Regions from separate parts of the Levilactobacillus parabrevis genome, predicted to be linked through region 1. Evidence: predicted binding sites of a transcription regulator. Region 1 holds the regulator's gene; each other region holds the start of a gene.
What was found. The regulator NrdR, encoded in region 1, represses ribonucleotide reductase genes. The targets are predictions, from matches to a motif close to ACACNATATATNGTGT.

Region 1 (3,167 bases):
GGGGGAACCCTGCGAGCGCTGTGGTACCGAGATTGTGAAGATCAAGGTTGCCCAGCGAGGCACGCATTTCTGCCCCCACTGCCAGCCTTACCCACCAGAGGCATTAGAGGAAATCAAAGATGACTGAGGTGTGGGGCTTAACTGGCGGCATCGCTACGGGTAAGTCGACGGTCAGCCACTGGCTAGGTCTGGCTGGTCTGAAGATTATCGACGCCGATGTCATTGCCCGCCAAGTGGTGGCGCCAGGAACACTGGGACTCCAGCAGATTTGTGCCACTTTTGGCGAAGATTTTCGTCAAGGTGACGGCAGTCTTGACCGTAAAAAGTTGGGGCAGTTAGTTTTTAGCCGACCAGAAGAGCTACATCGCTTAGAAGCGATTACGACCCCGCTGATTCAGGCGGAAATTCAACGTCAATTGGCGCTGTACCGCACTCAGAACGTGACGGGTATCGTCATTGATGCACCGACCTTCTATGAAGTTGGTTACCTGGTCGATCTGGTCGATCACGTGATGGTGGTGGCGACCTCGGCGACAATCCAACGACAGCGGTTGATGGCTCGCAATGGCCTAAGTGAAGCCGCGGCCCAGGCTAGAATGGACCAGCAGTGGCCCATCGCCAAGAAGGTCGCGTTGGCCGATGTGGTCATCGATAACGCGGGAACGATTGCCCAAACGCGCCAACAAGTGGTAGAATGGCTTGACACCACTAATTTAGGCTCATCGGCAGCAGTCTTGGCTGAAGAGCTAGATTAAGTGGCGGAATGTTGGTTGTGTGGATTTAGGACGGCAAAGTTGTTCGTTAACGTACAAGCGATAAGTCGTTTAGTAACATCGTTTGCGGCCACTGGTCACGGATGGTTTCAGTGATGATCAGGAGAGTCTGAACGATAGTGGTAAAAACTAGCTTAGCCGCAGGAGGCCAGGGATGCAGCCAGCCGTGTCGATGATGTTAGCCCGGGCGTTTGGTTTTTCCCGGGGTTACATCATGGGACGTGCTTGGAAACTCGCCGTTACTTGGCGAGGTTTCAAGACGAGGTAAAAGACCGTTTCTCAGGCTTTTACTGGTCCCCACAGCAGGCGGAATCCCTGGCAGCCGAAGGCGACAATTTAAATCAACGTAAAGCGTTAGATAATCAAGTAACCAATGAAAAAATGAGGTGACCAAAATGCAGTGTCCGCACTGTCATCATAATGGATCGCGGGTCGTCGATAGTCGACCGACCGACGATGGACGTGTCATCCGCCGGCGTCGTGAGTGTGAGAGCTGTGGCTTTCGGTTCACGACGTTTGAGCGGGTTGAAGCGACACCGCTGTTGGTAATTAAAAAGAACGGCACGCGTGAGGAGTTCAATCGCGAAAAGATCTTACGGGGCATCATTCGCTCGGCTGAAAAACGGCCGGTGGGGATGGACGTCATGACGAAGATCGTTGATGAAGTTGAAAATAAGATTCGGGCACTCGGTGTCAACGAAATCTCCAGTCAATTGATTGGGGAATACGTGATGAACCGGTTGGTCGACGTTGATGAGATCGCCTATATTCGCTTTGCCAGTGTTTACCGGCAGTTCAAGGATACTGGGGTCTTCTTCAACGAATTAAAAGACATGATGGATAAAGATAAAGCAAAAGCTAAGGACCGGACAGACCGGCAAAGCGAGGCGAAATAAGGCATGGAGGATTCCTGGCACCAATTGCAGCCAAAGACGGGCTTTTTGGTTCGGTTGGCGGATCGGTTGACCGACCAAAGTTGGCAAACCTTAACGCAGCTCTACCAACCGATCATTGGACCGAGTGCCACGGGGCTCTTCTCGGCCCTTTTTTGGCTCCCACAACGCGAGACCTATAAGCGCCACGCTATTTTACTAGCGGAGTTGGGTTTAGACCTAGCTCACCTGTACGCGGCGCGGTTACGGTTAGAGGCAACGGGTCTCCTGACGACGCGGGTAAAAACGGAGGGCGATCTCTCTAGTTTCGTCTACGAGTTACATGCACCGCTTGCGCCGCAGGACTTCTTTAAGGATGACCTGTTGAGTGTTCAGTTGCTGGGCGTCGTGGGTGAGGACCTGTACCAAGCGTTGGTTACGGCGAACACTGTGACGGCAAGGTCCAGTGACGAAGAACAAAATATTACGAAGAACTTTCTGGACGTCTTTCATGTGGATGGTGATGAGTTGCGTGATATCCCCGAAGTGGTGACGAGTAATCGGCAGAATCTAACGACGACTAGTAGCGCGCCGGACTTGTCCGCGGATAAGGTTCAATTTGACTTTAAGCTGTTAGGAGAACTGTTAGAGCGATCCTTCGTGGACACTCGCGCCGTCGGTAAGTACCGTCAGTTATTGCTGACGGAGCACGCGACCTATGGCTTGGATGAACCGACCATGGCTCGCTACATTGGCGAGGCTACGGACTTGGCAACCAACATTTTCAATCCGGAACAGTTCAAGCGCATTGTGGCCCAGGCCTTCGGGTATCAGCATCGCGGCGAGGCAGTGAGCGCACCGGCTAGTTCGGCAGCAAGTATGCCGTCAGCCGCCGCTTCTACAGCCAAGGGTGCTTCCAGCGCCGAGCAGGCCTTGATCAAGGTCGCCAGTGCATCAGCTCCGGTGAAGTTTCTGCAGGGGATCAAGCAGAGTACCGGTGGTTTCGTAACGGATGGCGAACAGCGAATTGTTCGGGACTTGGTAAGTCGACAACTGTTCCCCGAGTCTGTCCTGAATCTGATGATCTATCACGTTTTAGTGGACGAGAACAAGCCAACGTTGAATAAAAATTTATTAGATACGATTGCTAACGATTGGAGCAAGTCTAAGGTTAGTACGCCGGAACTGGCGATTCAAAAAATCAGGGAGCGGCAGCAAGCGCTGAGCAAGCCTCGTCGTTCTCGACGTCAGCAGTCGACGGTCAAGGAGACGTTGCCAGACTGGGCGAAGAAGCCGAGTGGCGCAGCTCAGGCACCAACGACCGCAAAGCTTACTGACGAGCAGCAGAAACAATTACAGCAACGCATTGCGCGACTAGAAGCGCGTAGCAAGGGGAAGGAGGATTAGCAGATGGAAGATTTAAGCAAGACCATGCAAAAGCTCATGAGTCAGCAACATTTGAATGACAATTACCGTCAGTTGATGGCTAAAGTTTACGACGATCCCGAGGTCAATCAGTTTT
Region 2 (3,167 bases), 560 kb from region 1:
CTAAGAACGCCCCGCGTGTCTTGGACAAGTTACAACTGGCCGACTACTTCCCTAAGGTTGTCGACCCAGCAAGCCTGACGCATGGCAAACCGGACCCTGAGATCTACACCAAGGGGGCCCAGTTGTTAAACTTGCCACCTGAACAATGTATTGGGGTCGAAGATGCCGCTGCCGGCGTCCAAGCCATCAACGCAGCCGGTGAAGTCTCCCTGGGAATCGGTGATGCCACCGAATTGGGTGCCGCCGACATGGTCTTTGCCGACACGGCCGACGTAACGTTGGCGAACATCGCAAAGAAGTTAGGCTAATCACAACGCGCAATCCGAAATAAGCAATCTGCTATCAGTAGGGCCTGGGACAACTCCCTAGGCTCTTTTATTATGCTATTTTATAGGATTGAAACGTGAGCCAAAGACAGCCGGTACCACACTCTTAGCTTTGCCCCCTACTTAGTACTAATGTAAAAAGTGGCCAATCAGTCGCATCTTTATTGGCAACTTTAGGAAAATTTACGTTCTCACAAATTAAACAATAAAAGGGCAACACCCGCCATCCCCCACTGCAATAGTGAGCAGATTAGCTACGTGTCGCCCGTCTTTTTGACCCTATTCTTCCTAATCAAAATACGCTATACTAACGAGACTGGTCACCTGATTTACTGGATCAAACCGAAGTGACGCAGACCCTTGACGATGCCGTCATCCATATTGCCAGCCGTGACGTATGCCGCCTTATTCTTGGCCTGGAAGACCCCGTTACCCATGGCAATCGGGATATCGACCTCATCAAACATCTGTAGGTCGTTCAAGCCATTCCCAAAGGCGTAAGTCTTAACCTTCTCGAGGCCGGCTTCCTTCAAGAACGTGCGAATTCCCGTCTGTTTGGTGACCCCCGTCTGCATGGTGTCCAAGGCGCGCGGATTGTTGCGGACGAAGGACAGTGTCCCTGCGAACTTCTCGCGGTAGATTTTTTCCTTGTCGCGGTTGAAGACGTTCAAAAAGTTAATATCTTGGGTCTGATACCAAGTGGGATCGACCCGCGCGTCTAGCCGCAATAATTTAAAGTTATCGGTCGTGTCCTGGTTTGCCTGACTCAAGCGAAAGCCCTGGTTGTTAAAGTAACCCAGCGGATCACCCTGCTCTTTGGCAAAGGCCGTAATGGCCGTTAACGTCTTCTGATCGATCACGGCCGCAGTTAATTTTTTGCCCTGATATTGGACGTAACTACCGTTCGCACTGACCACAGCATCGATTCCCGTGGCATCCAGGACATATTGAATCTCAAAAATGTTTCTTCCAGTCGCAATAACTGGTAGAATATGATGTTGTTGCATTTCTTGAATGGCTGCGACACTTGTCGGTAAAACATTCTTGTCGTCGTCAAATAACGTTCCATCCAAGTCAAAAAAGACGATTGCTTGATACATTTAATCAACCTCCTAATCCACTAATACCAACGGTTTCATTATACAACAATGACCAAAGTACAGGAAATGGCGGAAATTTTTCTTCCCGGCAGATGTAGTAGTCAGTCATTTTATGGTACACTATATCTTGTATTTCTAATTAAAGAGGGGCTATCATGGTGATAATTACAGCTGGAATGATCGGGGTCGGTAAAACGACTCTAACTGGAAAAATCGCATCACATTTAAATACGCAAGCATTCTTCGAACCGGTCGGTGATAACCCGGTGTTACCACTCTACTACCGGGACCCAAAGCAATATGGTTTCTTGCTACAGATTTACTTCTTGAACAAGCGGTTTAGCATGATCAAACGAGCCCTCGCGGACGACAACAACGTCCTCGACCGTTCAATCTACGAAGACGCCCTGTTCACGCGAGAAAACAACGCTGAAGGAAACATTACGGACACCGAACTCGAGGTTTACTTACAACTCCTCGACAACATGATGACCGAATTGGACGAACTCCCAAAGAAGGCACCAGACTTATTAGTCTACGCCGATGCCGACTTCGACACCATTCTTCACCGGATCAAGAAGCGTGGCCGGGACTACGAACAATTCGACAACAATCCTGAATTGGAATCCTACTACAAGAAGATGTGGACGGCTTACCAAGGTTGGTTCGCCGACTACGACATCAGCCCTAAGATCAAGATTGACTTACAGAAGTACGATCTTGACAAGCCGGGTAACACCGACATCGTTTTAGGCCAAATTGATGACGCCTTAAAAGGCATTCGGACCGACGCAACGGTCTAAATTGACAAAAAACTCCCGCAAGCCAGAAATGGTTTGGGGGAGTTTTTTAATTTAATGGTCCGCCGTTTCAGATGGCAGCAGGATAATCTGGCTGTCACCATCATCGTAGGCCAGAACAGTATCTGGGAGTTCGGGAGCATAAGCGAAATCCGTATCGAACCCCGCACTCAGGGCTCCTGGATGATCATTTTCATCTAATTGGACGTATTCAAACGTAGTCGTCCCTTGGTTGTTATGCAGCTTAAACGTCAGTAGATTCTCCAACGGAAATACCCCTTGGAGGTCTTGGTCGATGATCTCCCAAACGGCGTCGATCATGTCGCCGGGCAAGGCCGCAACGGTACCGTAACTGGCGTAACGTGAATGATTATTTTCAAACATTTTCTTCGCCTCCACTCTCGGTCATTTAGAACTATTATACCGTATCTCCCCTTAAAACGGGAATAATTACGCTTGATGGTCACTTAAGCTCTGCGTGCCTCGGCGGTCGAGCAAGTTGACCAAGAATGAAACCACAATCAGGCAGGCCCCGGTAATGAAAATCAGGTGTAACCCTTGATACAGAATACCATGTAGCGTAGGCAACAGGTGCGCTGGGAGATTTTTGGCCGTTTGTGGGTTAATTAACTTATTCATCATCGCCATGCTGGTCCCGGGATGACTGGCAACGCCATGCGCCATCACCACGTTCATGACAATCCCTAAAACGGACACCATCACGGTCTGTCCCAACGTTCGTGCCAAGGTATTAAAGGAAGTCGCCACCCCAATCTCAGCCACGGGTACCTTGCTCTGCACCGTGACGGTCGTGGTGGTAATCGTAATCCCAAAGCCAGTCCCGCAGATTGCGGCAATGACAAAGAAACTCCAGAACGGCGTGGTAGCGGGAATAATCGCCATAATAACCGCCCCAATCAGCACCAGCGTCAGGCTAATAT
Region 3 (3,167 bases), 730 kb from region 1:
TGACAAGAATCGTCAGTCAAGGTCATCGTCACGGCCGGCTCCATCCTGACCCCCTCCGGCTAAGCTTGTTACTCACCTGGATACTTGCCGATAACAATATCACAATAAATATAAAATCCCTGCCAAATCGTCATATTACGTGCGAAGTCCACTTGCCACGATCTACACCTCTTCTATAACAATTGACTAGGAGCAAAACAAGGTTAAGTGAAAATTTACTATCATCCTCAATCACTGGTGCATCTATGCTAAAACTTCCAGCCAGTCCAATACATACCTGTCAAACGTTGCCTTAGCTGAAGGCAGCCAGGGTGTAGCCAGCTGTGACAGCGGTGTTAGACCGGTGACTTTCCCGGCCGTACAGCGCGGGACGCGTTTGGAAAATCGCACGAACTTCGCGAGGTTTCAAACCGAGACGGAAGCCCGCACTCTGGCTGCAGGCGGTCCCCACAGCAGGCGGAATCTCTGGTCTCTTACGACGATGGCTTTACATAGCCGCTCAATTTTCACGACCTGTCATCACTGCGAGCATAAATACCGTCCAGATTAAGCATTGTTAATTATGAAAAAACAATCCGGCAAACGAATTCACCTACCACTTTCACCGAGTAATAAAAATCTCCAGTCATCATTTCAAACACAAATCAACTCCGGTTATTGCATACCATCAGCTGAAAAACTAAGTGTGTTTAGACCTTGAATTTTGAAATGGCCATAAACCATCTTTAGCCGAAGGCTGCCAGGGATGGAGCCGGCCGTGGAGGTGGTGTTAACTGGCGTTTTTTGGCCAGTTTACACCACGGGCGAGCTTGGAGACAGGTGGGTTTCGTGGCTCCAAGTCGAGTCGGAAGCCCGCTTCTCAGGCCGGAGCGTCCCCACAGCAGGTGGAATCCCTGGCAGCCGCAGTGCGGACAAAATACACTAGCTTAGTGGCAACCATTAATCTTCATTTTGCTGTAAAGAAAAGAGCACCAACCGTGGTCAGTGCTCTCAACCATTTATCATGGTTTACTCAAGTTAAGCTTAGAGTGAAGCAATCTTTTCGTCGATCAAGTGGAGAACTTCTTGACGCGCTGCTGGGTCTTCCACGAAGTCCAGCTTGTCGCCGTCGATTTGCATCTTAGGTGACTTGTCGTAGTTGTTGTACCAGTTCACGTAACGTTGATCGAGTTGCTTGTAGTATTCGAACAAGCTAGGATCGTGATCGATCTGTTCGTAAGAACGGCCACGCTTCTTGATCCGTTCCAACATCGTTTCAAAGGAAATGTTGATGTGGATCAATAGATCGGGGTTCTTCTTGTGAACGGCGTCTGGTAATTCTTGCATCATGTTAGCCAGTAAGGAATCGTAGATATCGACTTCCGTACTGGTTGCTCGACCGAGGTCGGCGTTTAAGTGAAAGAGTAAGGAGTCTTCAAAGATTGAACGATCCAAGACACTTTCATCGTCAGCGTTGGCAGCCTTGATGCTGTCCAACCGCTTGTTTAAAAAGTAAATTTGCAATAAGAAAGCATACTTTTGCGGGTTCTGGTAAAACAGTGGCAAAATCTTATTATCGTCCACCGATTCATAAAAAGCTGGTTTCTGTAAGTGTTCGGCTAATAAGTTCGTTAAACTCGTCTTGCCGGCCCCAATTGTTCCTGATAGTACAAGCATGCTATCTCTCCTTTGATTTACGCGCATACCGGAAATCGTTTTCATCCGGTCTAAATTTCAACACTACATATTGTACCAACCCTATCGGCAAAAGACAATATATCGTGGAAAATTCCTCTTCAGCGGTTCACGGGTTCTGTCCCCTTGTCAGACACAAAACGGCGACTGGTCGGGATTCACTCGAACCAATCGTCGTTAAAATTTTTTTATTTAAGTGAAAATTGCCCACACAATTCCAGATTAATCGTTTGATGCTTCACGTGCCGCAGCGTCTTCCTTTAACGTCCCATCACGATGGACTGGAGAAACGTCGACATCCTTCAATGGAATCAACTTCGTGTGCTTCTTGATCTTGTAGCCAATGTAGAGGACTAAGACCAGTGGCACACTCATGTAGGTAACCAGCACTTGTTCCCAGTTACCAGTGAAGAAGGATTGTGGATCTTGACCCACGATTACGGCGATACATAATACCAAGGCCAGAATTGGTCCTAATGGGAACCACTTTGCATGGTACTTCAGTTCAGACAGCTTGTGGCCTTGTAAGGTGAACGCCCGACGGAACCGTAAGTGAGATAAAGCAATCCCGAACCAAGCGATGAACCCAGTCAACCCACTAGCGGCAACTAACCACATGTAGATTTGAGGACCGGCAATACTACTGATAAAGGTCAATGCAGCGATGATGGTCGTGGCAAACAATGCAGGATAAGGAATCCCGTTCTTACCAGTCTTTTCGAACAACTTAGGTGCGTAGCCTTCCTTTGACAGGGAGAACAGCATCCGCGTTGACGCGTACATCCCAGAATTAGCAGCTGAGATAACGGCCGTCAAGATAACCGCGTTCATCACGCTGGCAGCAGCAGCCAAACCAGCACGACGGAAGACCAACGTAAATGGACTGATTGCAATGTCACTTGCAGAAGAACCTAACAGATCATGACTCGTGTATGGTAAGACGGCGGCAATGACAAAGATAGCTAAAATATAGAATAAAATAATCCGCCAGAACACTGAGTTAATCGCCTTAGGAACACTGTGTGAAGGGTCTTCAGATTCACCAGCCGTGATACCAACTAATTCAGTACCTTGGAAGGAGAACCCGGCAACAACGAACACACTCAGAATGGCTGGGAAACCGCCAACAAATGGTGCCTTCTTGTAAGTGAAGTTTTCCAAGCCAGTTGCGTGACCGCCCATGATACCAACGATCGTCATTAAACCAACAGCCAGGAAGATAAAGATCGTAACAACCTTGATCAAAGACATCCAGAATTCCGTTTCACCAAAGGCTTGAACGGAGAATGCGTTGATCGTGAAGACCAGAAGCAAGGCAACGGCACTCCAGATCCAACCGGGAACGCCAGGTAACCAGAACTTCATGACCAGAGCAGCAGTAGAAATATCAACGGCAACCGTAATGGCCCAGTTGAACCAGTAGTTCCAGCCCATCGCAAATCCTAAAGCTGGGTCAACATACTTGGCGGAATACGCGGCGAACGAACCAGAGA
Region 4 (3,167 bases), 710 kb from region 1:
GCATCAGTGCGACCCATACCATGACTCCCAGCATGATTGCCACCGTGATCAACCATGAGACACTGCCTTGATTAGCCAACGGTAGTTTGACATTCATACCGTAAAAACCAGTCACAATGGTTGGAATCGTTAAGACCAATGACCAAATCGTTAAGAACTTCATCGTGTCGTTCAGGTTATTATTCAGAACATTATTGAACGTACTTGAGATTCGGTCAACAACATCGGCTTCAATTGACGTCATTTCAGAGGCCTGACGTGCTTCGATCACCGCATCATCTAGCCGTTCCTGATTGGTGTCAGAAAGTTGCCGACCAAACGGCGTATTGCTGAGATTGACCGCCATCATGGCGTTGTTACGCGTGGCACTGACAAAGTAAGCCAGGCTCTGTTGCAGGTTGGACAGCGCAATTAAGTCCTTGTTATCCGGCGACTTATTGAGTTGCTTATCCAAACGATTCTGTTCCGCATTGATCTTGCGAATCGGCGCCAGAAATTGGTCGAATAGAATGAACATCCCAACCAGCAACAATTCATTTGTGTCGTAGATTTGATCCAGCTTCAATCGCTCATCCAACAGCGTATTCGCCCAGTGTGTATTCTTCGTGGTGATGGAAAAAATATTATTTCCCTTCAATAGAAACGTCACTGGTCGCGTGATGTAGCGCTGGGATACCTGATCTACGACCACCGGCACGTGCAACACAAATAATTGTGAATTTAAGAAATCGTCCCGGTCATAGTGGGACCGCTCGTTTTCATCGGTCACATACGTTAAAATCTCATCGGTTAGGCCATATTTAACCTTCAGGGTCTCTCGGTCAGCTTCTTCCTCAACCATAGTCATGACCCATACCAGGTCCTGATCTTTCGCCCCGATCTTCTTCTCAACTATCATGGTCTCCGCTCCCTCATACAAGCAATGCCCCTAGTGTACCACGTCCCCCGTACCCGCGCTGAAAAAAGTCAGTTTTGAAAAGACGGTCACGCATTCGACAAGCACAAAATCACCATAAAAGCCGTTGTTTCAAGCCCCACGCCTGAAACAACGGCCCAATCACTAAACCTTAACTTAGTTGGAACTCTCTAGACTGGCAGCGTACGCCGTCTCTTGCTTGATGATCCGCGCGCGTTCCTTCTTGTTGTACCAAGGTGAAACGGTGAAGGCCAACACGTCGTTGATCAGGTAGACGGAACTGTTGATAAACATCGCCAGCGTTGCAGAACCCTGCCGGAACGAAATGAACCACAGAACCATTTGAGCGAGACCTGAAGCAATCCACCAGACGTACTGGTTGTTGAAACGTAAGAAGCAAATGATGCCAGCCGTTAAACTGATGGCAAAGCTGATCGCATCGACCCAAGGCCGAGGATCGTCCGTAAAGGCGCCAATGGCCCACCCGGAGATTAGGTAAACGGCAACCGTGGAAACCAACGCAATGGCCCAGCTCTTACCGTCAAACTTCCGAATCTTAGAAGCCATGTTAACGTTCCAGCTTGCACTCAGCAGAACCGGAATATCCAGCGTGACCACGTAAGATAACTGTTCAAAAATACTTAAATAATTTTTAGCAGCGAAACCCGTAACGATGAAGCAAATCGCAGACAACACACCCAGCCAGCCGTTGACTGACTTGGCCGCGTTAATTGCCAGAACACACAGCACACCTAACGTGGTCCCAATAAACGTCAGCACCGTCAGTAGCGTTATCTGCTGGCCAACCAAGGTCATGACCTGGCACCCGAGGCTAAAGAAGAACAGATAATAATTCTGTTGTGGCCAGCCCTTCAGTTGGTGAGATAAAAATTGAATATAATGCTTCATGTTAATGCGCTCCCTCATGTTTTATTAACCACATATAGTATTAATCTCGCCGGCAAAGTGGCTACACTACACAATATATTGTGTCGCTCGTTTTGAGCAACAGGTATGATTATAGCACGCAATTTTCTCTGAAACTGGAAAAATTTCAAATTTGTTTCATGACGCCAAGGCTATCAGAAAACGGTTACTCTCCCGTCAGGTGTCCTGTGAAACAGGATTCTATAACATATCGGCATTGCACACTTTTTATAGTTTGAGGGGAAATGGCCAAATAAAAAGGATCAGTCGTGAACGACTGATCCGTCTAAAGAAAAATTTAAAAGTCCCTTACTCTTCTGGTGCTTCCGGCGTTAATTGTGCCGTAGCCGACGCAAGCATCTGTGTTAGCTTCACCCACCGTTAACTGACTCCCCTCTGCAGAAAGGGGGGTCTCACTCATGATCTTCGCTGACTTGACCAGCAGATCATGACACGTCATTTCTAGCTCTTCCCCACTCGTGGTTAACGACAGCGGCCGTACCCGGCGATCGGAAGACTGATAGCTCTGCAGCACGTAACCGCGCCGAATCAGCTGTGAAATCCCGCGTGAAACAGCTGCTCGGGAGATTCCCCGACTGTCAGCAACCGTGGCCGACGTCAACTTACCGGGATTCTCCAAAATATGATGCAGAATAGCATACTGATCCACCGAAATCCCCATTGCTCGTTGGAATCGCGTTGCTGATTTCTCTAATTCTCGCTTCAACTCCATGTAAGATTCGAAGAAACTCTCCGCATGTACGACCTTACTTTTTGCCATAGTATTCATCATATCCTTATCTTTTACTTACTAACCGCTAAGATAATTAACACGATTAGCAATACGCAAAATGGTTGACCCCATAGAAATATCTATACATTTAATAATAAAGAACAATCTCGTGAAATGCAAGTGGCTTTCACTAATTTGTCGAAAAGTTTATGGTTTAAACTACTCCGACTATAATTCTGGCTAATTATTAACAGCTAAAATACTCTTTCACAATCAAATGTATACAAAAGGCGGCCGCGTTTTCACCCGGACCGCCCCGCTTTCAATCTCACTCTAGTTTTCGTAAATGGTACAACCGGGCTTCCCACGGCTGAATCTGCGTTTCATCCGAAGCTGCATCTACCCGCATATTGGTGACAATCAGCTCGCTCGGATTTAAATCAAACTCCTGAGTGGTTGCAGCAGCATTGCTCATATTCACGACGATCAACCAATTATCGCCATTATAAGTTCGACGATAAACATATAATTGGTCATCTTTAGTATCAATCAATTCATAACGGCCCTTTTGTAGCGTCGGTACCGTCTTTT

Region 2: a site for NrdR is predicted at 1,544-1,559, ahead of ACEPSU_RS05315 (deoxynucleoside kinase). Genes of this name have one in related genera too.
Region 3: a site for NrdR is predicted at 1,717-1,732, ahead of ACEPSU_RS04475 (deoxynucleoside kinase). Genes of this name have one in related genera too.
Region 4: a site for NrdR is predicted at 1,894-1,909, ahead of pnuC (nicotinamide riboside transporter PnuC). Genes of this name have one in related genera too.

What each region holds. Positions count from the first base shown of each region.
Region 1 is NZ_CP168688.1:1,668,953-1,672,119, reverse strand. Features, by position in the region: gene mutM (bifunctional DNA-formamidopyrimidine glycosylase/DNA-(apurinic or apyrimidinic site) lyase) at 1-127, shown strand, start outside; gene coaE (dephospho-CoA kinase) at 120-755, shown strand; gene nrdR (transcriptional regulator NrdR) at 1,169-1,669, shown strand; gene ACEPSU_RS07885 (replication initiation and membrane attachment family protein) at 1,673-3,052, shown strand; gene dnaI (primosomal protein DnaI) at 3,056-3,167, shown strand, end outside.
Region 2 is NZ_CP168688.1:1,105,653-1,108,819, reverse strand. Features, by position in the region: gene pgmB (beta-phosphoglucomutase) at 1-308, shown strand, start outside; gene ACEPSU_RS05320 (Cof-type HAD-IIB family hydrolase) at 656-1,426, opposite strand; gene ACEPSU_RS05315 (deoxynucleoside kinase) at 1,582-2,229, shown strand; gene ACEPSU_RS05310 (DUF960 domain-containing protein) at 2,281-2,610, opposite strand; gene ACEPSU_RS05305 (MDR family MFS transporter) at 2,677-3,167, opposite strand, start outside.
Region 3 is NZ_CP168688.1:940,133-943,299, reverse strand. Features, by position in the region: gene ACEPSU_RS04475 (deoxynucleoside kinase) at 1,024-1,656, opposite strand; gene ACEPSU_RS04470 (amino acid permease) at 1,897-3,167, opposite strand, start outside.
Region 4 is NZ_CP168688.1:2,377,197-2,380,363, forward strand. Features, by position in the region: gene ACEPSU_RS11130 (magnesium transporter CorA family protein) at 1-898, opposite strand, end outside; gene pnuC (nicotinamide riboside transporter PnuC) at 1,073-1,825, opposite strand; gene ACEPSU_RS11140 (MarR family winged helix-turn-helix transcriptional regulator) at 2,142-2,624, opposite strand; gene ACEPSU_RS11145 (alpha-glucosidase) at 2,905-3,167, opposite strand, start outside.